DNA from 2 places in the Psychrobacillus sp. PGGUH221 genome. Region 2 is predicted to be linked to the other one. Evidence: riboswitches for the same ligand, from Rfam matches in the RefSeq annotation. Region 2 holds a riboswitch; the other holds the start of a gene.
What was found. Region 2 has a riboswitch for FMN ahead of ribE (riboflavin synthase). Riboswitches for the same ligand answer to the same signal wherever they lie in the genome.
Positions count from the first base shown of each region.

Region 1 (11,920 bases), on a different contig from region 2:
CGATTTCAATAATATGATCTTCAATCGTATTAAATTTTAAAAAGCGTATTGCAGCTATATCTTCCAGGGTATGGCCTTTTTGAATTAATTGATACGTCTTCATTGCAGATTCAGTCAAAGGAGTTTGAACCTCTACATTTTTTGTGAGAGGTAATAAGTCTGGAAACTTTTCATTATGGATAATCGATAGTGCAATATGTAAACTCTCAATGAATAACAGTTTTATATCCAAAAGTGGTCGATTGTAATACCGAGCTAATTGCTCCCATGTCAACCCACTCCTTCCATAACCACTTAGACGATAGACAAATATTTCTCTATGAATATTCTCAAATTTTGTGTTCTCAAGTAGCTGCAGCAATTGTTGCCTAAAGTTTGTATAAAATTCTGCACTTTTATAATCCCTGCTAAATAGATATCCTTTAACAAAACGATGTATATCTGGATTCTTTTGATTTGGAACATAACGGTGCACATTGGCTTCAAAATGAGATAAAGTTTGAATAACCAAAGCAATTCTGCTCCAAAACATATGCTCATTTCCTCTATATAACCATCCATTAAATTGAGGGTCTCTCATTGAATTGATGTGCATTGTGCCTTTTTCTGTAAGATTAATAATCGACTTGTCTTCTTCAATATACCCCTCTTTTAAAAGTGTCAAAATTTCGCCATTATATTCATCTAGTGATAATTTAGGATACAGTGAAAAAAAAGGATGAAGTTTAAAATAAGTAACATCCTGTATCGTCTGGCCAGATTTTTTACCTTTTAATAAGTAAAATGGAGCTGTAGAAGACCGTTCTCCGTGAAACTTATGTATGATTAATAATAATAATTGATGAAAGTACACTGTAAATACCTCACGTTTTTTAATGTATTTTTGTTGAAATGTCACGTAAACAGCTTTAGAATGAATAGGATAGCTATTCCGTGTAAGCAGATATAAAGGAGAGAATATATTTATGGCTAAATATACAATTGTAGATAAAGATACATGTATCGCTTGTGGCGCATGTGGCGCAGCAGCACCTGATATATACGATTACGATGATGAAGGCATTGCATACGTTATTCTAGATGATAACATGGGGACAGTAGAAGTTCCAGACGAACTACTAGAAGATATGGAAGATGCTTTTGAAGGATGCCCTACAGATTCAATTAAAGTGGCAGATGAGTCATTTGAAGGCGATGCTTTGAAATTTGAATAGATGAACAATACAAACTGCCTAGATTTTTCAGGCAGTTTTTTTATAAGAAAAACATTTTAAAAGGCTTATCTAAAAGAAGCATTTTCTAAATAATAGAGGAATGTCCTTTCAGACTGGTAGACAAACTCGAATTTATTTCCTTACATTTGACGAGGCGCACTTAGCCTTCCTTACGCAGAGGGCACTGAAAAAGTCTATAGAATTTGACTTTACTAAATAATGTCGTCCGATAAATAAAAAAATCGTTGAAACGGCTCCCTTTCCGCGGGCGTTGCCTTAGCCTCCTAGGCCAACACGATGTTGGTCATGCAATCGTCGCCGCATGATGCGGCGAACTTAGATTGCCTTCCCCCTCAACTGCGGGGTCTTCGGCTAACGCTTTTCCCGCAGGAGTGTCGCCTTTTTCAACGATTTTCTTTATATACTGATTGAAAAAATTTAAGTGATTAATACTTGCTCTATTAATGGCATGATGGATTTCTAATTGGAACGCGGATAATAGTTGATTGAAGTGAAAGGCGGCGACTCTAGCCGGAAAAGCATGAGGTGAAGACCCTGGACTGAGCGGAGCGAGGGAAGCGGCTGAAGCCATGCCGGCGGAACGCGTCCGCCCGGAACGGAAATTAATGTGGCCAACATAAAAATCGAGTATGTGAACAACTTGTCGTTCACATACTTCAGTGAGGACTTTCTCAGTGCCCTTGCTCGACTCCTGTAGTGTCGCCTTTCTCGCTTTCCCGAAGGATTCGAGCGGACTCTTCCCAAACCTACAAAAAAAATACTTTATTATTTTTTATATACTCAGGAAGAATAATCCTGAGTTAATAGAAAAGCCTGACAAAAAATCAAAATAATGAACGAGACCAATTAGCAAAATTCCTTTTGTAAAACGAGAAAGGACGTTTCTCTAAGATAGAGAAACGACCTTTAATTAATTTGTATCCGGAACTCGAAACGAATTTGTTACTCGGTCGAGCATTGGTTTCATTCGCTTAAATAAAACAATCATAACGATTGTAACTAATAGTCCTTTTATCAAATTGAACGGTAGGATACCGAAAATAATAGAATTGAACAAAGCTGTACCAGTCTCCATAGGGAAGTTTAAGAAGTACGTATACATTGGTAAAAATACAAAGTAATTTAAAACACTCATGCCTATTGCCATGGAAATCGTTCCAGAAGCTAAACCGTACATGATCCCTTTAGATGATGATGCTTTGCGATAAATTAAATAAACAGGTGCTATAAATAGAATACTAGTTACAAAATTCGCCATATGTCCTACTGGTACACCAGTTGGACTTCCAGCAAACAACCAATCTAATACGTTTTTCAAAAACGCTACGACAATACCTGCAATTGGCCCCATCGTAATAGCCGCAATTAGTGCTGGAATATCACTAAAATCCACTTTTAAATAAGCTGGTAGTACCGGTAACGGAAATGCAAGTAGCATCAATACAAAGGAAATACTACTCAACATTGCGATAGCAATAAGCTTTCGCGTCTTACTTTTTGTCATTATTCCTCTCTCCTTTTGCGATTCACTCCACAAGAAGAAAGGTTCAGTACGAAATTGTAACTCAAAAATCCCTTAAGCTATTAAAGAGCTCAAGGGAGAAACAAGGCACACTTAAAAAAAGCGTATCCGCATTAGAGTATACGAAAAACGACTGTACCTTCACCTTCTCCCATCCAGACTATACTGTCGGCTTTGGAATCTAACCAAATCCTGCCAATTACGGCTCGCGGGCTCAAGAAATAAATCTTCTAATACCGCCGATCGGGAATTTCACCCTGCCCCGAAGATGAATCAATATTTTATTATACTTCAAGAATAATATCTTGAATTAATAATATATTAACAAAAACACAACCTTTATGCAATATAATTGCTTCAAAATTTTATGATACAAAAAATGCCAGGCTTTGATAAAATCAAAGCTTGGCATTCCAAATTCTTATTGGACGCTCATTATAAAACCATTTGGTCCAAGTGGAGTAGGAAGGGTATTTTCGAAATTAAATATTTCCCACTGCTCCTGTACTACATTTTCTAATTTCACTTCAGTTCCAAAGCTTGCTGCGGTCAATGCGAATGCTTCAATTAATCTTGTAGCCTCATTTGGCTCCATTGATTCTAAATCCAATGGTTCGTTAAATTTGATAACAGCTATTCCTTCTCGATCTTCATATGAGTAAGTAATATTCGATGGGATTACAGAAGTGTATATGTCGTTATCTACGTTTTTCATTTCACTAAATGCTTCAGCAATCGTTTCATAAGAAGCTGAAAAGTTAGGAGTTAAATATATATTTCCATTTTGGGCACGGTAATTATAGTAATTATGTTGACCTTTCGACCCTTCTAATTTACTCGGCTCAGCTAATATGCCTACTTGATCCCATTCAAGTGGAGAGCCGTCCTCATTTAAAAGAGCGATTGAATCAAAATCCGTAAAAATTTCATTTAGAGAGCTCCAATACGGTACCGATGTTCCAGACGCTGTGTCATAACCATGTTCATTAGGGAGATAATGCTTTAATAATTGATTATCCGCAACAAAATACCCTTTATAAGGATGATACTCTGTAAATCCGAGCGACTCTTCATTAATCAAACTTGCATAACGTTCATACAACTGTAAACTATTTGGTTTCATATCTGGAAAATCGGCTTCCACTTGCTCTTTTGGAATAATAATTGTGACAGGTACAGTTAATGCATTTTCATTGAATGAAAAATGAAACACAGTACCTCCATTTAAATCACCTTCATAGACAGCATATCTTTTATCTATTGGTTTTAATTCTATATACGATTCCATTATACTTGTCATTTTTGACATATCGTCCGATGATTCAGTTTTACTTTCTTCACTTGTTATGGCAGCATTCTCTGTAACATCCATTGACTGCATACTTTCTTCTTCACTGCTCTTCTGTTCCATTTTTTCGCTAGTGCTATACTGCTTCATTGAATTATTATTATTCAAATAGGAAGAAACTAAAAAAGTGAGAAGAAATACGGAAGCAATAGAAATAACTAAAGGTAACCATTTGGATTGAATCCTACGTGAAGAATATATAGTTGATTCTTTTTCGTGACCTAATACCTCTTGTTTTACCCGATTATACACATCTTCTTTGGAACGATGATCTGTAAACTTGGGCATTTGGTTCAGTAATTCATCTAGTGCTTCATCATCTTTTTTCCAATTACTCATGATGAACCTTACCCTCCTTCTTTGTTTCAGATAATCGTTCACGCAATGACTTTATAGCTCGGTGTTGTGTTGTTTTCACTTTTCCTTCTGACCAATTTAGTATTTGTGCTGTTTCAGCAATAGATAGCTGCTGAAAATATCGCATTATGATAACCATTTTTTGATCGCCAGTGCAATCATCTAGAGCAGTTAATAGAGATTTCATTTCGTCATTCAATTGAACTAAATCCTCTGGAAGCATATCTGACGATGCAAGCTGCATCGTTTCCCAATTAAAGGATTCGAACAACCTTTTTTTTCTCACTGATTGCTTTCTAAAATGGTCGATTGCTACATTTTTAGCAATAGAAAATAGCCATGTCTTCTCAGAACTTTTCCCCTCGAATCGGCTATAAGCCCTTAAAACGCGAACATACACTTCTTGGACCAAGTCTTCCGCAGTCTGTCTATTTTTAACCAAATAGATCAGAAACTGAAAAACGTCTTGATGATAATTATCATACAAGCGGTGGAAAACGGAGTCATTCATAAGCTCCCCCCGTTCTTACAATTAGTCGTTCATGAACTGTTTTTGTTTCAATTAGTTAGAGGTAATCGGATAATGAATTTAGTACCAACACCTAGTTCACTTTCCACAGATAAATTACCATCATGACGTTCTATTATATTTTTAGCAATTGCTAAACCAAGACCTGTTCCACTCTTTCCTCTCGTTCTTGCTTTATCCCCTTTATAAAAACGTTCGAAAACATAAGGAAGGTCTTCACTCGGTATGCCATAACCTGTGTCTTCCACTTCCATCACAAATTGATGGTCGATTTTCGAAATTCTAACTGTGACAGATCCTTTTTCCGTATGACGCAGAGCATTGTCAATTAAATTTGTCAGCACTTGTTCCATACGATCTTCATCGATTTCTAGCGTCATAGGCTCAAGTAAGTTTTGTTCAAAATTTAAACGAAGATTTTTTTCTTTCGCTATTTGATCAAACTTTTGAGTAATTCGTTCAATTGTAGGTATTACCAATACTTCCTCTTTAAAAATACTTAAGTAGCCTGATTCTAAACGTGCTAAATCTAATAATTCTGTTACAAGTCTTCCCATTCGTTTAGATTCATCATAAATGATTCGAATCATCTCTTTACGGTCTTCCTCCGTCGTCACAACATCATCAATGATCGCTTCACTATATCCTTGTAGCATCGAAATTGGTGTTCTGAGTTCGTGTGAGACATTGGCAATAAAGTCAGAACGCATTTTATCCAACTGGTGTTGTTCTGTCATATCTCTCAGAACTACAACTGCTCCCCTAACCATATCTTTACTGTAAAGAAGACTTATAGAAACGGAGAAATAGGAACCTTTAATTTCTAATTCTTCATCTATCTCCTCTTCATTATGGAAAACATGATCCAGTAAATGGTATAGTTCTGCAGGCAAATGAGAATTATCAGCTACTTCATTATTCATATGCCATTTTTGCATTAAAAGCTCCGCTTGTGGATTACTTACTTGCACGTTGAAATCTTTATTAAAGGTAATCACTGCATCTGTCATGGAAGTTAATATGTTTGATAGCTGTTCTTTTTCTTGATTAATTACTTCCACATGATGTTTTAATTGACTTCCCATTCGATTGAATGCGGTTGCCAGTCCTCCTATTTCATCCTTTTGATGATAGGAAACTTTTGCTTCAAAATTCCCTTTTGCTAGTTCTGAAGCTGCTTCTCGCATAGAGCGGAGAGGAGATGTGATTCTAGAAGTTAAGAAAAACGAAAACATGGTAGTTAACAATAACGCAATAAATCCTGATAAAAAGACAATGTTCGTTGTCTGGTTGGACGTTTTGTTTACCACGTCTAAACTTTGATATATAAATACACCGCCATGTATTTCATTATTTGACTCCAAAGGAGATGCTAATATAATATATGATTCCATCTTATTCTCTTCTGTCATGGACGGCATTAACATTTTTTTAATAATTGTATCGTTAGATGTATAAACTTTTGTAAGTTCTTTATCTTTAAGTATTTTATCTCTAATAACATCTTTCTTTAAACCATCGTGAACAGACAAAGAAACGGAATTCGAATCTCTAACAATTAAGGCACTTGTTTCTGTACCAAGTATATCTTCAATAATTTGAAAGGAATCTTCCACCTGGTTGTACTCTTCCACTATTTTCCCTATAGTTGCTGCCTCTTGTCTTAAAGATTCTTCCGCTTGCTCTGTATGGAAATCTGTTAAGAATTCTAGCATTAAAACGGTGACAATAAACAACACAAATAAGACGAGAAGCAATATGGTTCCCCATAGCTTCCCGACAACACTATTCCAAATTCTATTCATTGACAACCTCAAATTTGTAACCTACACCCCAAACAGTTACGATCATTTTAGCTGCCTTTTCAGATACTCTATTTAACTTCTCACGTAACCGTTTTACATGGGTATCGACTGTTCTCAAATCTCCAAAGAAATCATAATGCCAAACTTCTTTTAACAACTGTTCTCGATCAAACACTTTGTCTGGTGCTTTTGCTAAAAAGTAAAGTAACTCATATTCCTTTGGAGTTAAGCTTACTTCAACACCATCTGCAGTAACACGATGTGCATCATGATCAATAGTTAAATGAGGAAATACTACAATATCTTTTGAAGCAGAAGCTCCTTGAATAGGTGACAATACAGCAGAGCGTTTTAAAATAGCTTTAATGCGCAAGACTACTTCCCTTGGACTAAATGGTTTTACTATGTAGTCATCAGCACCAAGTTCAAATCCCTCGACTCTGTTTGCTTCTTCGCCTTTAGCAGTTAACAATATGACCGGTGTTTCCTTATGTCCTCTTAATTCAGTAATTACTTCAATACCGTCTTTCTCAGGCATCATAATATCTAATAATATACAATTATAATCATTCTCTAAGGCAAGTTGTAATGCAATTTCTCCATTTTCTGCTTCTTCAACTTCGTAACCTTCACGTTCTAAATACATTTTTAACAATCGACGGATACGTTCTTCATCGTCTACTACTAAAAGCTTAATCATTTCAGACATAATATCATACCCTTCTATCAACTTCTAATATATATTGTACAATTAGTCGTACTAAATTGAAAGAAAAGCTCCTATCTCTTTAAGAGACAAGAGCTTTTTCGTTTATTTATAGAATAGAATATCTATCGCTACTTGTACAGACTTCATACACTATTCACCGAGAGTTATATAAGCACATAAGCGATTCTATTAAGCGTAAGAGTGTAAGCCAGCAATAATTAAGTTTACTGCTATTAAATTGAACATAATAATTATAAAACCAATTAAAGCTAGCCAAGCAGATTTTTCACCATGCCAACCTTTAGTTAGACGTAAGTGAAGGAACACTGCGTAGAACAACCAAGTAATAAGCGCCCAAACCTCTTTTGGATCCCATCCCCAGAATCTAGACCATGCCTCATGTGCCCAAATCATTGCAAAAATTAGTGCTCCTAAAGTGAACACAGGGAAACCGATAAGAACTGAACGATACCCAATTTCATCCATATATTGAGAGTTAGCTTTTTTAGCAAATGGTTGCAGCACAGCTGCTATAGGTTTGCGTAAAATTAAACGCAGTATTACATATAATATTGTTCCAAAAATAACAGACCATGTAACAATCGTAAGTTTTTTAGCATTTACTAATGGCGGCATTTCCACCAGTGGTTCCATCGCATTTTCTGTGATGGCTTCAGATTTATTCATCCCAAAAATAGCTGGCATGTTATATTCCATTTCAGCTGCATTACCTTCTTTATTTACATAACTATATTCAGCCTTATAGTCTGCAATTGTAAATGAAGTCGTAGAAATGACAAAACCAAGAACTAAAACAACCAAATACATAACTGCCTCTATCCAAAAGCTCTGTTTTGATTTTTTTGTCAAATCAATATTTTTTAGAAGCCAAATTAATCCTGCAACGGCACTAATGGCTAAAATGGATTCACCAAGTGCCGCAGTAATTACATGGACAGTCAACCAGTAACTTTTAAGAGCCGGGATTAACGGGGTAATATCTCTTGGGAACATACTTGCATATGCAATGATTAATACGGCAATTGGTAATGCAAAAAGCCCAAGAGAAGGTACTCTATAAATAAAGTAAATTAAAATAAATGCCCCTACAACCATCATCCCAAACGCAGTTGTAAACTCAAATAAATTACTAACCGGAGCATGTCCAGCTGCAATCCATCTTGTAAAAAAGTAACCAAGATTGGATATAAAACCAATAATAGTAACTGTAATTGCTAATTTTCCCCAGCGATCAAATGATTTTGAAGTAGTATTCTCCGAGCTAGAACCTTTTACTGCTCCCCCGAATAAAAAAGTTGCAACTAAATAAGCAATAAATGCTATTAATAATAAGGTACTACTAAGTGATACCAAATCCATAAAACTAGACTCCTTTCTCTTTTTCCGCTTTAGCGTCTAAATCTTGTTGGTCTTCATAAGGTGGAAGAATCGCAACTTTTGAAACTGCATCTAAGTCTTTTTGAATACTTAACCAGTTTTTGTTTGTATGTGCTGCAATTACAACTTGCCCATCTTCTAATTGCTGCAACCATATACGACGATGATTCCAGTATGAACCTTGGGCTACCCCAATCATGAAGATCAGTCCGCCAAGTCCGAGTAAAGGAAGCGTTAAATCTTTGCGAATAGTTAAACCAGAAACATCTCTTGTCTCAACGCTTTGGAATGCAATCTTATGCTGATTTTCGCCAAGTGGCTCTAATGTTTCTTTGATCATTACAAAGCTTGTTTCTCCTTTTGGAAATTCCGGACTATACATTTTCACCAAAAATGCAGGATTATTAGGAAGCGGCGATTGTGATTGTGGAACTCCATCTTCAAAACCAGTGAAATCCGCGTAATAATCCATAATTTCCACTTTGTAGCCATCTTTTAACTGATATTCTGTTTGGGGATTAGCCAAATCAATTGTAAATTCCCCGAAAGACTCCTTAGAAGCTTTGTCTTGTAATTGGAATGTCATAGATTTTAATTCATCTAAACGGAAATCCATTTGGAAGACAGAGAAGTTATCAAATTTAAGCGGTTGATTCACTTGAATTGATTCTTCTTTAATAGGTTTTAAATCATCAGGTTTTCCTGCAATTGCATCATCTGCACCTTTATATAACACAACATCTGATTGATAATTTTTAGCAATTGTTCCAACTCGGTCAATTGCTTCACCAAACACTTCTTCCGACTCTTCCTTTGAATACGTTTCATAAATAAAATCTTTGCTTTCCAAGAAGTATCCATTTGTCTTTGGTATGTAAAGTGTTTCTCCTTCTCTTAACCACATTGTTTCATCCACATAAAATCCCGGTATAGCTCTCAACATAACTCCAAATAAGAAGATAATTAGACCAAGATGATTCACATATGGGCCCCAACGAGAAAAACGACCTTTTTCTGCTAAGATTGCATTTCCTTCTCGTTTTACTTTATAGCGCATTGTATTCAGTTTTTCTTCTGCTTTATTTAAAGAATCTAATGGCTCTTCCACATTGCCAATTCCATAAATACGCTGACGACTCAAAAAACTGATATGTCTTTTCGTTTTTTGTTTCTTAAGAGATTTATAAAGTGGAATTACACGGTCTAAACTTGCAATAACTAATGAAATCCCTAACATACCAACTAATGTTTGGAACCACCATGAGCTATATAAGTCTGATAATCCCAATTCATAATAAACTTTCCCGAAAGTACCATATACTCTCTCATAATACGCGGCAATATCTGCTTCCGATACCGCAGGTACATAGAACACTTGTGGTAATATTGTCCCTATCGCAGCCGCCACTAAAATAGCAACAATTATCCACATACCGACTTTCACACTAGAAAAGAAATTCCAAATCTTATCAATAATTGTTTTGTTATATGTTTGAGACCTTCTAGCAGATCCTTCATAACGCATGTCTACTAGTTTTTTTTCTTTTATTTCTTGTGATAAAGGACGACCACAGCTTTCACATAACTCTGTACCAGCTGGGTTTACGTTACCGCATGTACAAACTATTTTGTCCATTTATACGAACTCCTTTAGGAAGGTTTAACCTGTTCCATAAAATTAGCAATGTCTTGCTCTGTCATTTCACCTTTTATAATTTTCTCAATACGACCTTCTGGATTAATTAAAAAAGTGGTTGGCAGTGGGTCGATATTATATAGTTCCATTACACTTTTATTCCGATCAATTGCAATAGGAAAAGTTAAACCATATCGATTAACAAAGCTATTTACTTTTAAATCAGATTCCCCAATATTAATTGCCAGTGTTTGAACACCCTGATCCTTATACTCATTATACTGGTTGTCCATAGCCGGCATCTCTGTTGCGCAAGGTTTACACCACGTACCCCAAAAATTTAAGAAAATACCTTCACCTTGATAATCAGAAAGTTTATGCTCGTTACCATTCATATCTACTAGCATAAAATCTGGTGCTTTATCACCTACTTGAAGGACGGCGTTTTTTTCTTTGTTTAAGTTGGAGTAAACAGTAAACACAATAGCAAATGTAAGCACTACCAAAATAACAGTTCTTATATAAAAACGCTGTTTTTTAGTTTGAGCCATTTCATTTTCCTCCATTTCCAAACATAACCGACACTATTATACCAAAATAAATACACACAAAAATTAAGACTTATGACTGCTTTGTGAACAAAAAACCCTTTATTTCCCTACCTTACCTGTTTCAGCTAGAACTCTTAATTGTTTGACCTCATGAGTAGTAAGCTCTCTCCATTCTCCCGCATTTAAACCATGCAGTGTTAAAAAACCAAACTGCTCACGCTTTAATTTTTGCACAGGGAAACCGATTGCATCAAACATACGACGAACTTGTCTATTCTTACCTTCATGAATTGTAATTTCTACAATAGCTTTATTTGTCTTTCTTTCAGAAGACAATAGTTTTACCCGAGCAGGAGCAGTTTTTCCATCCTCTAAAACAATTCCACGTTCTAGGGGACGTAATTGTTCTTTTAATGGAATACCTTTTACCCGCGCTACATACGTTTTATCTACTTTGAATTTAGGATGTGTTAAAGCATAAGAAAAGTCTCCGTCATTTGTAAGTAATAATAAACCTGAAGTTTCGTAGTCTAATCTTCCTACAGGATATAGACGCTCCGTAACATGAGGTAAAAGATCGGTCACAGTTTTTCTACCCTTATCATCCGATACAGCTGATATAACCCCTCTAGGCTTATAGAGTAAATAGTAAACTTTTTGCTCTTTTTCTAATTTAACTCCTTCTACTTCCACTGTATCCGAATCCGATACTTTTATTCCGAGTTCCGTGACTACTTTACCGTTTACTTTAACTTTTCCTTGTAGGATCAGTTCTTCTGATTTTCTTCTTGATGCTACCCCTGCATGAGCAAGTACTTTTTGTAATCTTT
Region 1 covers NZ_JAQMHQ010000004.1:222,208-234,127, reverse strand. The annotation lists gene PGC35_RS08670 (YpbB family protein) at 1-853, opposite strand, end outside; gene PGC35_RS08665 (ferredoxin) at 966-1,214, shown strand; gene PGC35_RS08660 (hypothetical protein) at 1,519-1,806, opposite strand; gene PGC35_RS08655 (ECF transporter S component) at 2,146-2,739, opposite strand; FMN riboswitch at 2,897-3,031, opposite strand; gene PGC35_RS08650 (hypothetical protein) at 3,179-4,444, opposite strand; gene sigX (RNA polymerase sigma factor SigX) at 4,437-4,973, opposite strand; gene PGC35_RS08640 (ATP-binding protein) at 5,021-6,796, opposite strand; gene PGC35_RS08635 (response regulator transcription factor) at 6,789-7,505, opposite strand; gene ccsB (c-type cytochrome biogenesis protein CcsB) at 7,695-8,885, opposite strand; gene resB (cytochrome c biogenesis protein ResB) at 8,890-10,539, opposite strand; gene resA (thiol-disulfide oxidoreductase ResA) at 10,554-11,090, opposite strand; gene PGC35_RS08615 (pseudouridine synthase) at 11,190-11,920, opposite strand, start outside.
Region 1: linked by a shared signal. The riboswitch ahead of PGC35_RS08655 (ECF transporter S component) and the one ahead of ribE (riboflavin synthase) in region 2 are both predicted to bind FMN.

Region 2 (11,920 bases):
AAAGGTAGATCAATAAAATGAAAGTATAAAATACAGGTTTCAAGGAGATTTTCATGAAAAAGTGGAAAAAGTTAAACTCACAATATGTATATAAAACAGAATTTGGAAATTTACGAACGGATCAATGTGAATTACCTGATGGGCAAATCATAAACAATTATTACGTGAATGAATATGCGGATTGGGTCAATGCCATCGTTCTTACAAAAGAGAATAAGATTATTCTTGTTAAGCAATATAGGTATGCTGCTGAAGACTTCTTCTTAGAAATTCCTGCAGGCAAACCAGAGGGGGAGGAAAAATATGAGCAAGCTATAGTAAGGGAAGTACGAGAAGAGACAGGCTATATTACGGATAAAAATCCTATTTTAATTGGAGAGTTTTATGTGAATCCAGCTACTCAAACGAATAAAGTAGTGACGTTTTTATTAGAAGATACATATAAAGCATTTGGTCAAGAGCTAGACACCACTGAGTTTATAGATGTGGAGTTAGTCGACATCAATCATATGCACTCTATGATTACAAATGGTGAAATTAATCAACTTTTTACTGCTAGTGCTTTCTATATGTTTAAGGCATACTTAAACGAAAGAATTGGATTAAAAAATTTATAAGAATTATATTGAAGTGAAGAGAGGTTATGTAAATGTTCAGAGGGATTATATTTGATTTTGATGGTTTAATTGTAGATACAGAGACAGTCTGGTATGAGGCTTTTAAAGAAGCTTTGTTTAATAGTCATTCTGTTGAATTAGGGCTACCAGGGTACGCTAATTGTATAGGGACTGGTAATGAAGTTTTATATAAACATTTTCGTGAGGTGGTTGGAAATACAGTAGACTGTGAGCAAATAGAAAACGATGCATTATTAATATATACAAATAAAATGCAAGAACCAGTTCTTAGAGAAGGTGTGAAAGAATATTTGGAGGAAGCAAAAAGCCACAACTTAATAATTGGCTTAGCTTCAAGTTCATCCAAACAATGGGTAACTACTTATTTAGAACAACTAGGTATTATACAATATTTTGATGTGATTAATACAAGAGATGATGTCAACAAAGTTAAGCCCCATCCTGAGTTATATGTAAAAACCTTAAAGGACTGTGAGCTATTACCGACAGAGACTATTGCTTTTGAAGATTCATTAAATGGATTAACTGCAGCAAAAAAAGCAGGAATAAGATGTGTGATAGTTCCAAATGATGTGACTAGTAATCTACCATTTAATAATCATGATTATCATTTGAATTCCATGAAACAAGAATCACTAGAAGAAGTGATGAAAAAATTGGGACGTATAGTCTAATTAAAGGAGACGATTAATTTGACTACTGTTGCACTAATTAGGCATGGAATGACAGAATGGAATGTATTAGGAAAAGCCCATGGAATAACTGATATCCCTTTAAATTTATCCGGTGAAAACCAAGCATATGCACTAGCAGATAGACTATCTATGGAAGGCAAATGGGACATAATTGTATCAAGTGATTTACTTCGTGCTAAGGAAACTGCTCAAATTATTTCTCGCAAATTAGATGCTCTTACATGCATTTTTGACGAAAGAATTCGTGAAATTAACTGTGGAGATATCGAAGGAACTACGGAAGAAGAAAGGATAAAAAAATGGGGGAACAATTGGAGAGAACAGGAGCTCGGAATGGAGAAATTTGAAGAAGTTTCTGTTCGAGGGTCGGTATTTTTAGATGAATTAGTGACTACATATAAAAATAAGCATATTTTAGTTGTAAGTCATGGTGCGTTAATTGGTCTCACATTACAACATTTACTTCCTGAGAAATTTACAACAACTTATATTGAAAATGCATCGATTACTTTACTGACACACATGAAAAACGAATGGAATTGTTCTCTTTATAATTGCACAAATCACTTAGTGAATTAAGTTCCTAAGTAAAAGGAGGAACTCCATGTATGAAGCATCTTCTTATAGTATAGAAGTGCTTTTTTTAATTTGTAATTGTTTTACATGTTTTAGATGAAGGATTAAGTTATCATGATGAAGAATATTATGAAATACAGGTATATTTTTCAAAAATAGTAAGTGCTTAATATAAAAAAGGCATGTCATTAAAATTAGTAGAGTCCTTTTATGTTAAGAACATATTATTAAAAAGAGGATAGGAAAAGGAGGTATAAATGGATGAATAAATTAGTTATCCCTCTCCTTTTTTTACTGTTGTTATCAGGATGTAAGGATGATTCTACTAAAGTTAATGAAGTTAATGGAATAGAAAAAGATTTGCAATCGCAAATAACTCAGCTTGAAATAGAAAAGAAGCAGTTGAAAGATCAAGTAACGGAAATGCAAAAGATTCTTGATGAAGAGAGAGATTCTTTAAGGACGACAATGAATTTAACATTTAAACTTTTAACAGCTATGGAGAAAAAAGATTTTATATATATCTCCTCCATCGCTTCATCAAATGTTCAAATTGATGAACAAGACAGTTCTATTTTATTTGATCAACAAAACTATAGGCTCGAACTTACCGATAAAACTGTACATAATTTAGAAAACTTGGAGTATCGATTTTATGATTTAGAGGATGACAAGATGACTATAGGATTCGCTAAATATTTTTTGGAAGGGCATAGTACCATATATTTTGAATTTATCAACGTTGAAGGTACATGGTTAATAGATTATATAGTTACGAATGCATAATAGTGTGGTTAGTGGAAGGAGTTTACTTATGAACATAAGACTTGCAGAGAGAAAAGACTTTGACCAATTAATACAAATGAGATGGGATTTTACAATTGAAGATTATGAAACGAAATCTTTCGGTGAAAACGAGATGGATTCGTTTAAATTGGAGTGTCAAACATTTTTAGAAAATGCGCTGAATAGTGGGAATTGGTTTATTTGGGTCGCTGAGGAGGACGAAAAAATCGTATCCCATATTTACATCGAACTAATTCAAAAAGTACCTCGTCCAGGAAGAATCACTTTTCCATTTGCTTATATGACGAATGTATATACGATTAAAAAATACAGAAGCAAAGGGATCGGAAGTAAATTGATGAAGACGATACATGAATGGGTGAAAGAAAATAAATATGAATTCATTATCGTATGGACAAGTGATGCCAGCAGAAATTACTACGAAAGGAATGGATATAAGCTTTGTAATGATCCTATGGAATTTTTTTATTAAGTTAATTTAAGTAGAGTAGGGGAAGTATAAAAATGACATATAAAGTGATTGAAAAATTAAATGAGAACCAGCTTAATCATTTACTTGCTTTGTTTAAAAATGAATGGTGGACGAAAAATAGACAAGCTATAGATATAAAAAAAATGCTAGAAAATAGTAATGTAGTTATTGGGCTTATTCATGAAGAAACAGATGAATTAATTGGTTTTGCAAGAGTTATTACAGATACTGTTTATCGAGCTTTTATATTCGATGTAATTGCAAAAGAAGAATACAGAAATAGTGGTATAGGCAAGATTTTGATGGATTCTATTTTGAGCCATCCACTTGTACGAGATGTTGATAGAGTCGAACTTTACTGTCCTGATCGATTAGTTTCCTATTATGAAAAGTGGGGATTTTCAACAGATGTTAATGGCAGCAACTTAATGAGAAAAAAATAAGATGAAAATGAAAGAACCTCCACTATGTATATGCAAAGGGAGGTTCTAAGTCTGTTCTATAAGAAAGCCAATTTAAAAACCTCTTTTATAAGGTGTAGGAGGCTCTACTTCTCCTGTGATTGACTCTTCAGCGTGAAGTGCCCAATAAGGGTCCTTCAACATTCCACGGCCAATGGCTACTAATTCTGCATCGCCTTCTTCGATAACTTTTTCCGCTAGATTAACATCTTCTAATATACCAACAGCAATGACTGGTAAATCCAGTGCTTGTTTAAATGCACGAGCAAATGGAACTTGATAGCCCGGTGTATTTGCAGGTTTTACTTTACCGGGTGGTGCCTCACCGCCACTTGAAACGTGGAAAACATCAACACCAGCTTCTTTATATTTTTTAGCAAGTTCTAAAGAATGTTGTAGACCATATCCATTATCCATATATTCAACAGCAGAAATTCTCATGATTAACGGCATTCCATCAGGCATAACACTTCGAATTGCTTGAATAACTTCTACGCCAAATTTAGATAAATCTTTTCCATAATCATCTGATCTATTGTTAATAGCAGGTGAATGGAATTGATGAATTAGGTAACCATGTGCCCCATGAATTTCAATTGTATCGAAACCGGCTACAATTGCTCGTTTTGCTGCATCTTTAAACTTATTGACCATTTCTTTCACTTCATCAGTTGAAAGAGCTCTCGGTTTTTTCCACTTACTATCTACTGGAATATCAGATGAACTAACAGGTTCTTTGGCGTCTGTTGCTTTTCTGCCGGCATGAGCAATTTGAATACCTATTTTCGAGCCATATTTATGTACTTCTGAGACAATTCTTTCATAAGCAGGAATCTGTTCATCAGACCACAGTCCTAAATCATTGTCCGTAATTCTCCCATCAGGCTCCACATCAGTCATTTCAACTATTATTAAACCTGACCCACCGACAGCTCTTGAAACATAGTGAACAAAATGCCAATCATTTGGAATGCCGTCCTTAGCTTCAACGGAATATTGACACATTGGTGGCATTACAACTCTATTTTTTATTTCAAGCCCTTTTAGCTTTATAGGTGAAAATAAATGACTCATTCTAACACACTCCTTTCGTATTATTATCTTTGTTTCTTCTCTGGTAATCAAATCATGTGCTTTTAAATTTTAATATATCTAGATGGAGGGGAAAGTTAGGGGTATACAAAATAATATCATTTCCTAAACCTAGGGTATTCACTTTGAGATGAAATAACCGGTATATTACAAATGAAGGTAATAAAGATGCTATCCAAAAGTTTATTTAGCATACACAGGTAGAAGTTATAAAGAATACAATTGACGAAATTGAAAGACAGCTTAATACAACTCAAATCACATATACTTTTATTTGAAATATGATTAAGAATAAAGTATAGAAACCTACAATAGAAGATACTTTAGTAAAATAAAAAAATGAAATATATTCCTCATAATCATAAAATATTAGTTGTATTTATACATTAAGCATGTTACATTATGTATATTAATACTAAAAAAACGTATAAACATACATTGGAGGAATATAAAATGAACAAAAAAGTCGTTTTAGCTTATTCAGGTGGTTTGGACACATCTGTAGCAATCACATGGTTAAAGGATGAAGGATATGATGTTGTTGCTGTTTGTCTAGATGTTGGTGAAGGAAAAGATTTAGAGTTTGTTAAAAACAAAGCCCTACAAGTTGGAGCTATCGAGAGCTATATGATCGATGCAAGAGAAGAATTTGCAAATGAATACGCTCTTATAGCACTTCAAGCTCATACATGGTATGAAAATAAATACCCACTTGTTTCCGCTTTATCGCGTCCGTTGATTTCGAAAAAATTAGTAGAAATTGCAGAACAAACAGGTGCAACTGCAGTAGCTCACGGCTGTACAGGTAAAGGGAATGACCAAGTACGTTTCGAGGTTTCGATTAAAGCTTTGAATCCAAGTTTAGAGGTAATTGCACCAGTTCGTGAATGGAGCTGGAGTCGTGAGGAAGAAATTGAATATGCAAAGACGAAAAATATTCCTATTCCTATTAACTTAGACAGTCCATTTTCTATTGACCAAAACCTTTGGGGGCGTTCAAATGAATGTGGAATTCTAGAAGATCCGTGGGCAGCACCTCCAGTTGATGCATATGATTTAACAGTTGCATTAGAGGATGCACCTGATACTCCAGATATTATTGAAATTGAGTTTAAAAATGGAGTCCCAGTTGCTCTTAATGGTGTGGAATATAAATTATATGAGTTAATCCTAAAATTAAATGATTTAGCTGGTAAACATGGTGTTGGACGTATTGACCATGTAGAAAACCGATTAGTTGGGATTAAATCACGTGAAGTATATGAAATTCCAGGAGCTCATACTCTATTACTTGCCCATAAAGAGTTAGAAGATATTACTCTAGTAAAAGAGTTGGCTCACTTCAAACCAGTGATGGAGAAAAAATTAACAGAGCTTATTTATGAAGGACTTTGGTTCTCTCCACTAAGAACTGCACTAGAGGCTTTCTTAAAAGAAACACAAGTATATGTAAATGGTACAGTTCGCGTGAAGCTTTTCAAAGGCCATGCAATTGTCGAAGGGCGTAAATCTCCAAACTCTCTATACAATGAAAAGCTTGCAACATATACAAAAGATGATGAATTTAACCATGCTTCTGCAGTTGGATTTATCGAACTTTGGGGTCTTCCAACTAAAGTTCACGCTATGGTGAATAAGGGAGCAGAGAAGGTGCAATCATGACCAAATTGTGGGGCGGAAGATTCCAAAAATCTGCCGAGCAATGGGTAGATGAATTTGGTGCTTCCATTGGCTTTGACCAAACACTAGTAATGGAAGACTTAGATGGCAGTATCGCGCATGTTAAAATGCTTGGAGATTGCAAAATCCTTCCTTCTAAAGATGTCCAACAAATATTGTTTGGTCTAGAAGAGTTAAAAAAACGTGCAGCAGAAAACGAGTTAGAGTTTTCTGTTGCAAATGAAGATATTCATTTAAACTTAGAAAAAATGTTAATTGATCTAATTGGTCCAGTTGGCGGTAAGCTACACACTGGCCGTAGTCGAAACGATCAAGTAGCTACTGATATGCATCTATTCCTGAAAAATAGAGTAGGTGAAATCATTGAGTTAATTGACCTCTTCCAAAAAACACTTGTGGAACAAGCAGAAAAACATGTGGAGACTCTTGCACCAGGTTACACCCATTTACAACGAGCGCAACCAATTTCGTTTGCACATCATTTAATGGCTTATTTCTGGATGCTAGAACGCGATAAAGATCGTTTTCATGACTCGATTAAACGTATTGATATCTCTCCGCTAGGAGCAGGTGCACTTGCAGGTACTACTTTTCCAATCGACCGAAAATTGGCCGCTGATTATTTAGGCTTTTCAAATGTATATGCTAACAGTATGGATGCTGTAAGTGACCGAGATTTTATCGTGGAATTCCTTAGTAACTCCTCGATGCTGATGGCACACCTGTCAAGATTTGCCGAAGAAATTATTCTATGGTCTAGTTCAGAATTCAATTTTATTGAACTGGATGATTCGTTCTCTACTGGTTCTAGTATTATGCCTCAAAAGAAAAATCCAGATATGGCCGAGTTGATCCGGGGAAAAACAGGGCGTGTGTATGGAAATCTTATGGGCTTGCTGACTGTAATTAAAGGATTACCCCTTGCTTATAACAAAGACATGCAAGAAGATAAGGAAGGTATGTTCGATACAGTTCATACAATTGTTGGATCGTTGAAAATTTTTGAAGGTATGGTTCGTACAATGACGGTTCATACAGAGCGACTTCACGATACTGTTCATAAAGATTTTTCTAACGCAACAGAACTTGCTGATTATCTTGCTTCAAAAGGGCTTCCATTCAGAGAAGCACATGAAGTGACAGGAAAGTTGGTTTTCCTATGTATCCAACGAGGCTATTTCTTATTGGATCTTCCACTAGAAGATTTACAAGAAGCAAGCAATCTAATCGAGTCTGATATTTACGATGTCCTTTCACCATTAGCGGCCGTAAAAAGAAGAAATTCATTAGGTGGAACTGGATTTGAGCAAGTTAAAATACAAATTAATGAAGCTAAAAATCGTTTAGCATAATAATAACTGTAGAAACCACTCACATTCGTGTGAGTTTTCTACAGTTTATTGGTTTTTAAGCATATCAGTGCTTGTGAAATATCTTACTTTACTCCCATTGCTAACTTTATAGAAAGTCGAATCGGCAGACTAGGGTTAGCAAATTGATTAACATCCCCGACAAAAAAAATGTCCTTCTGGGGATAGTAAAATGCAAAGGAACCAGATGAGCCGGAGTGACCCAGTAATTCTCCCTTTTCCATAAACGGCATTAATAATCCACCAAGAGTAATTCTCATATATCCTCCCCCATAGCTAATCGGTCCCATTGTGATTTGAAGCTTGTTATAATTAGCTAGTTCGTCAAATACAATTTTATTAAACAACTTACCGCCAAAAAATGCTTTAATAAATATCATCATTTCTCTAGCAGTAGTAACAGCACCGCCACTCGCACGACAACTACAAATAAACATAGGGCGGTTCAATACTTTATCCTTATAGTAAATATGTGGTATAAAATCATTTTCACTTTGTGGAAGATAAGTATTCTTAAGCTCTAGTGGAATAAAAATTAATTGCTGGTAGGCTTCTGCCAGTGTCGTTCCATTTACGTTTTCAATAATTTCACCAAGTAAATCAAAGTTGAGGTCAGAATAATAGGCTTTTCCATTAGTACGCGGAATGAAATGTGGTTTTAGTTCTTTTGCCCAATTTAAAAGTTCATGAAAAGAAAAGCTGAAATCTTGATTAATAACTTTTCTTTTAGTTGAACTCTTCTTCTCTTCAAATTTATCAGGTAATCCGCTAATTTGAAACAACAAGTCGTATAAAAGTAAGTCAAATGAATATTCCTTTGACTTGTATATATGCAGTCCGCTTAAATGTTCTTGGTCAATAAATTCAGATATTTTATTCCTCAATGATAGCTTTCCTTGTTCTTGCAAAATTAAGATACAAGCAGTGGTCAAAAGCTTTGTTATGCTTGCCATAAGCAATGGTGAATCTAATTCCTTACCACCATAGCCTTTGTACCAAGAAAATTCACCTCTTGTATCTTCCATATAAACAATTCCTTCATGAATGCGCTTATTAACCATAGTTTTATTAAAAACCTTTTCTAAAATTATAGATTTATACATTTTCATAAGGTCTCCTTTCTAAGATCTGATACAAAATGTTGCTATTATTAATTTCTTTAATACTCATAAGTAAAGTGGAAGTAAATGTACAGAATCCTTTTATATTATTCTTTAAATAAAAAATATATCCCTTCTTTAAACATTTAAACAAATAGACCAATAAGAAACTGTTTAAAACACAACTTATAGAGTAATTCTCTACTGGTATTAAAGTAGATATAATACAGAATATACACTTGTGTATACTTGACTGATTGAGCAATCTGATATATTAACAAATATAGGAAAGACAAGTTACGTGTATAATTATTCTTTACGTGGTATTATAATTGCATAGATGAATAGTCCTTCGGGGTCGGGTGAAATTCCCAATCGACGGTGATGAAGAAATTCTAAGCCCGTGAGCCTTTTTAAGGCAGGATTTGGTGCGAATCCAAAGCCGACAGTATAGTCTGGATGGGAGAAGGACGTTTGAACAACTTTATTTACTTATGGAGAAAAACTTCTTCTATAGGTTTATTTGTTGATGAAAATAACTTTTCTAACGACCCCGTAGAGATTCTCTATGGGTTTTTCTTTTTTTAAAATGAAAAACCAATTACAACTTTATATTATATTCCTTCGGGGTCGGGTGAAATTCCCAATCGACGGTGATGAAGAAATTCTAAGCCCGTGAGCCTTTTTTAAGGCAGGATTTGGTGCGAATCCAAAGCCGACAGTTAAAGTCTGGATGGGAGAAGGATGTAAGAGCAAGAAGCCTTTTAAATTTTCTGGATTTAAAAAGGTTTATTAAGTATTGCTTAAATTACATAATCCCAAAACCCCTTAATTTCTAAGGGGTTTTCTTTTGTTTATCAGAGAATTTTGTTGTCAAGACAGGAGGTTTTCTGAATTAAATAAAATATTTCTGAATAGAGGTGTTTATGTTGTTTACTGGAATTATAGAAGACTTAGGAAAAGTTAAGGCCCTTAAAAGTGGTGCGAACAGTATGAAGTTAACATTGGAATCTTCTAAAATAGTTGAAGACATTCATTTAGGTGACAGTATTGCTGTTAATGGTGTTTGTTTAACAGTTATTGCTTATTCTAATAATCATTTCACTGTAGAAATAATGCCAGAAACTGTTAAGTCAACAAATATTCGTTCACTGCAAATTGGCCATGAAGTCAATTTAGAAAGAGCGATGGCGGCAAATGGAAGGTTTGGTGGACATTTTGTTTCTGGTCATGTGGATGGAACGGGTGTCATCTTAAGAAAAAGAAAACTGGAAAATGCGGTGTACGTAGATATCGGTATTGATAGAGAACTCAGTAAATATTGCATGCTAAAAGGTTCGGTAGCGATCGATGGAATTAGTTTAACTATTTTCGAAGTGCAGCCCACACAAATAACAGTATCGCTTATTCCACATACATTCAGCGAGACAATCTTAGGTATTAAAAGAGAGCAAGACATTGTAAATATTGAAAATGATTTATTGGGGAAATATGTTATTCAACAATTAGATCAAAAACAAGAGAAATCAACGAACTCAACAATAACGATGGATTTCTTAAGACAAAATGGATTTTAATAAAGGGGCTTTTACTATGTTTCATACAATTGAGGAAGCAATAGATGATTTAAAAAAAGGTAAAGTCATTATTGTAGTGGATGACGAAAGTCGAGAAAATGAAGGAGACTTTCTAGTATTGGCAGATTACGCTACACCCGAAAATATTAACTTTATGGCAACGTATGGTCGTGGATTAATATGCACACCTATTACGAAGAATTTAGCTGATTATCTAAATTTATCTCCTATGGTCGAAAATAATACGGATAACCATCAAACAGCCTTCACTGTTAGTATAGATTATAAAACAACAGAGACCGGTATTAGTGCATTTGAACGTTCTGAAACGATATTACAACTTTTGAATGCTGAGTCAGTAGGCTCTGACTTCCGTCGACCTGGTCATGTGTTCCCACTAATAGCAAAAGACAATGGTGTACTTGAACGTCCGGGTCATACGGAAGCAGCGGTTGATTTTGCAAAACTTTGCGGAGTTAAACCCGCTGGTGTCATTTGCGAAATTATGAGTGAAAATGGGGAAATGGCTAGAGTACCAGAATTAAAAGAAATAGCAAATCTTCATGGATTGAAATTTGTCACTATTGAAGCATTAGTAAATTATCGAAATGCACATGAAAAATTAGTGATGGGTGAATAGCTTTAATTAAGAGGAAATATTAACTTATAAAATTAAAAATTTAGGAGAGATAAAGAATGGGACAAATATTTGAAGCACAATTAATCGGAACAGATTTGAAAATAGGTATTGTAGTTGGTAGATTTAATGAGTTTATCAATGGAAAATTATTAGATGGTGCAATGGACGGGTTGAAACGTCACGGTGTTTCTTTGGATAATGTAGATGTAGCATGGGTACCTGGAGCATTTGAAGTACCATTTTTAGCGAAAAAAATGGCGGAAACAAAAAAGTATGACGCAATTATCGGTTTAGGAACTGTTATTCGAGGCTCTACTACACATTACGATTATGTATGTAACGAAACAGCAAAAGGTATTGCAAGTGTGGGGTTAACAACGGGTGTGCCAGTTATGTTCGGCATTGTGACAACGGAAACAATCGAGCAAGCTATTGAACGTTCTGGTACAAAAGCTGGTAACAAAGGTTATGATGCAGCAGTATCTGCAATTGAAATGGCGAATTTAAGCCGTTTATTTTAATAGACATAAAAAACAGGCTATCATTAGCCTGTTTTTTTATATTCGCTTGTTCCAATCGATTTAAGAGGGCTGAAAATTGGATTAAATGGAGAAATGTCTCAAATTACTTAAAATTCTCTTTTTTTTATATTTTACTATGTTATGATATTTTCATCTTAGTTTTCAGACAGCAGGGGGATTTTTTGTGAAGAAATTATCAAAATGGTTGCTTCAATTGACGGTAGCTTTTATAGGTATTTTACTGATAAGTGGCTTACCTATATTGATCACAGGTATACAACAAGGGGAGTT
Region 2 covers NZ_JAQMHQ010000006.1:59,683-71,602, reverse strand. The annotation lists gene PGC35_RS11285 (NUDIX hydrolase) at 54-617, shown strand; gene PGC35_RS11280 (HAD family hydrolase) at 650-1,312, shown strand; gene PGC35_RS11275 (histidine phosphatase family protein) at 1,331-1,912, shown strand; gene PGC35_RS11270 (hypothetical protein) at 2,171-2,695, shown strand; gene PGC35_RS11265 (GNAT family N-acetyltransferase) at 2,724-3,188, shown strand; gene PGC35_RS11260 (GNAT family N-acetyltransferase) at 3,221-3,631, shown strand; gene PGC35_RS11255 (NADH:flavin oxidoreductase/NADH oxidase) at 3,704-4,723, opposite strand; gene PGC35_RS11250 (argininosuccinate synthase) at 5,195-6,403, shown strand; gene argH (argininosuccinate lyase) at 6,400-7,773, shown strand; gene PGC35_RS11240 (serine hydrolase domain-containing protein) at 7,857-8,900, opposite strand; FMN riboswitch at 9,236-9,366, shown strand; FMN riboswitch at 9,508-9,640, shown strand; gene ribE (riboflavin synthase) at 9,821-10,468, shown strand; partial or broken gene ribB (3,4-dihydroxy-2-butanone-4-phosphate synthase) at 10,485-11,105, shown strand; gene ribH (6,7-dimethyl-8-ribityllumazine synthase) at 11,165-11,629, shown strand; gene PGC35_RS11220 (ABC transporter permease subunit) at 11,814-11,920, shown strand, end outside.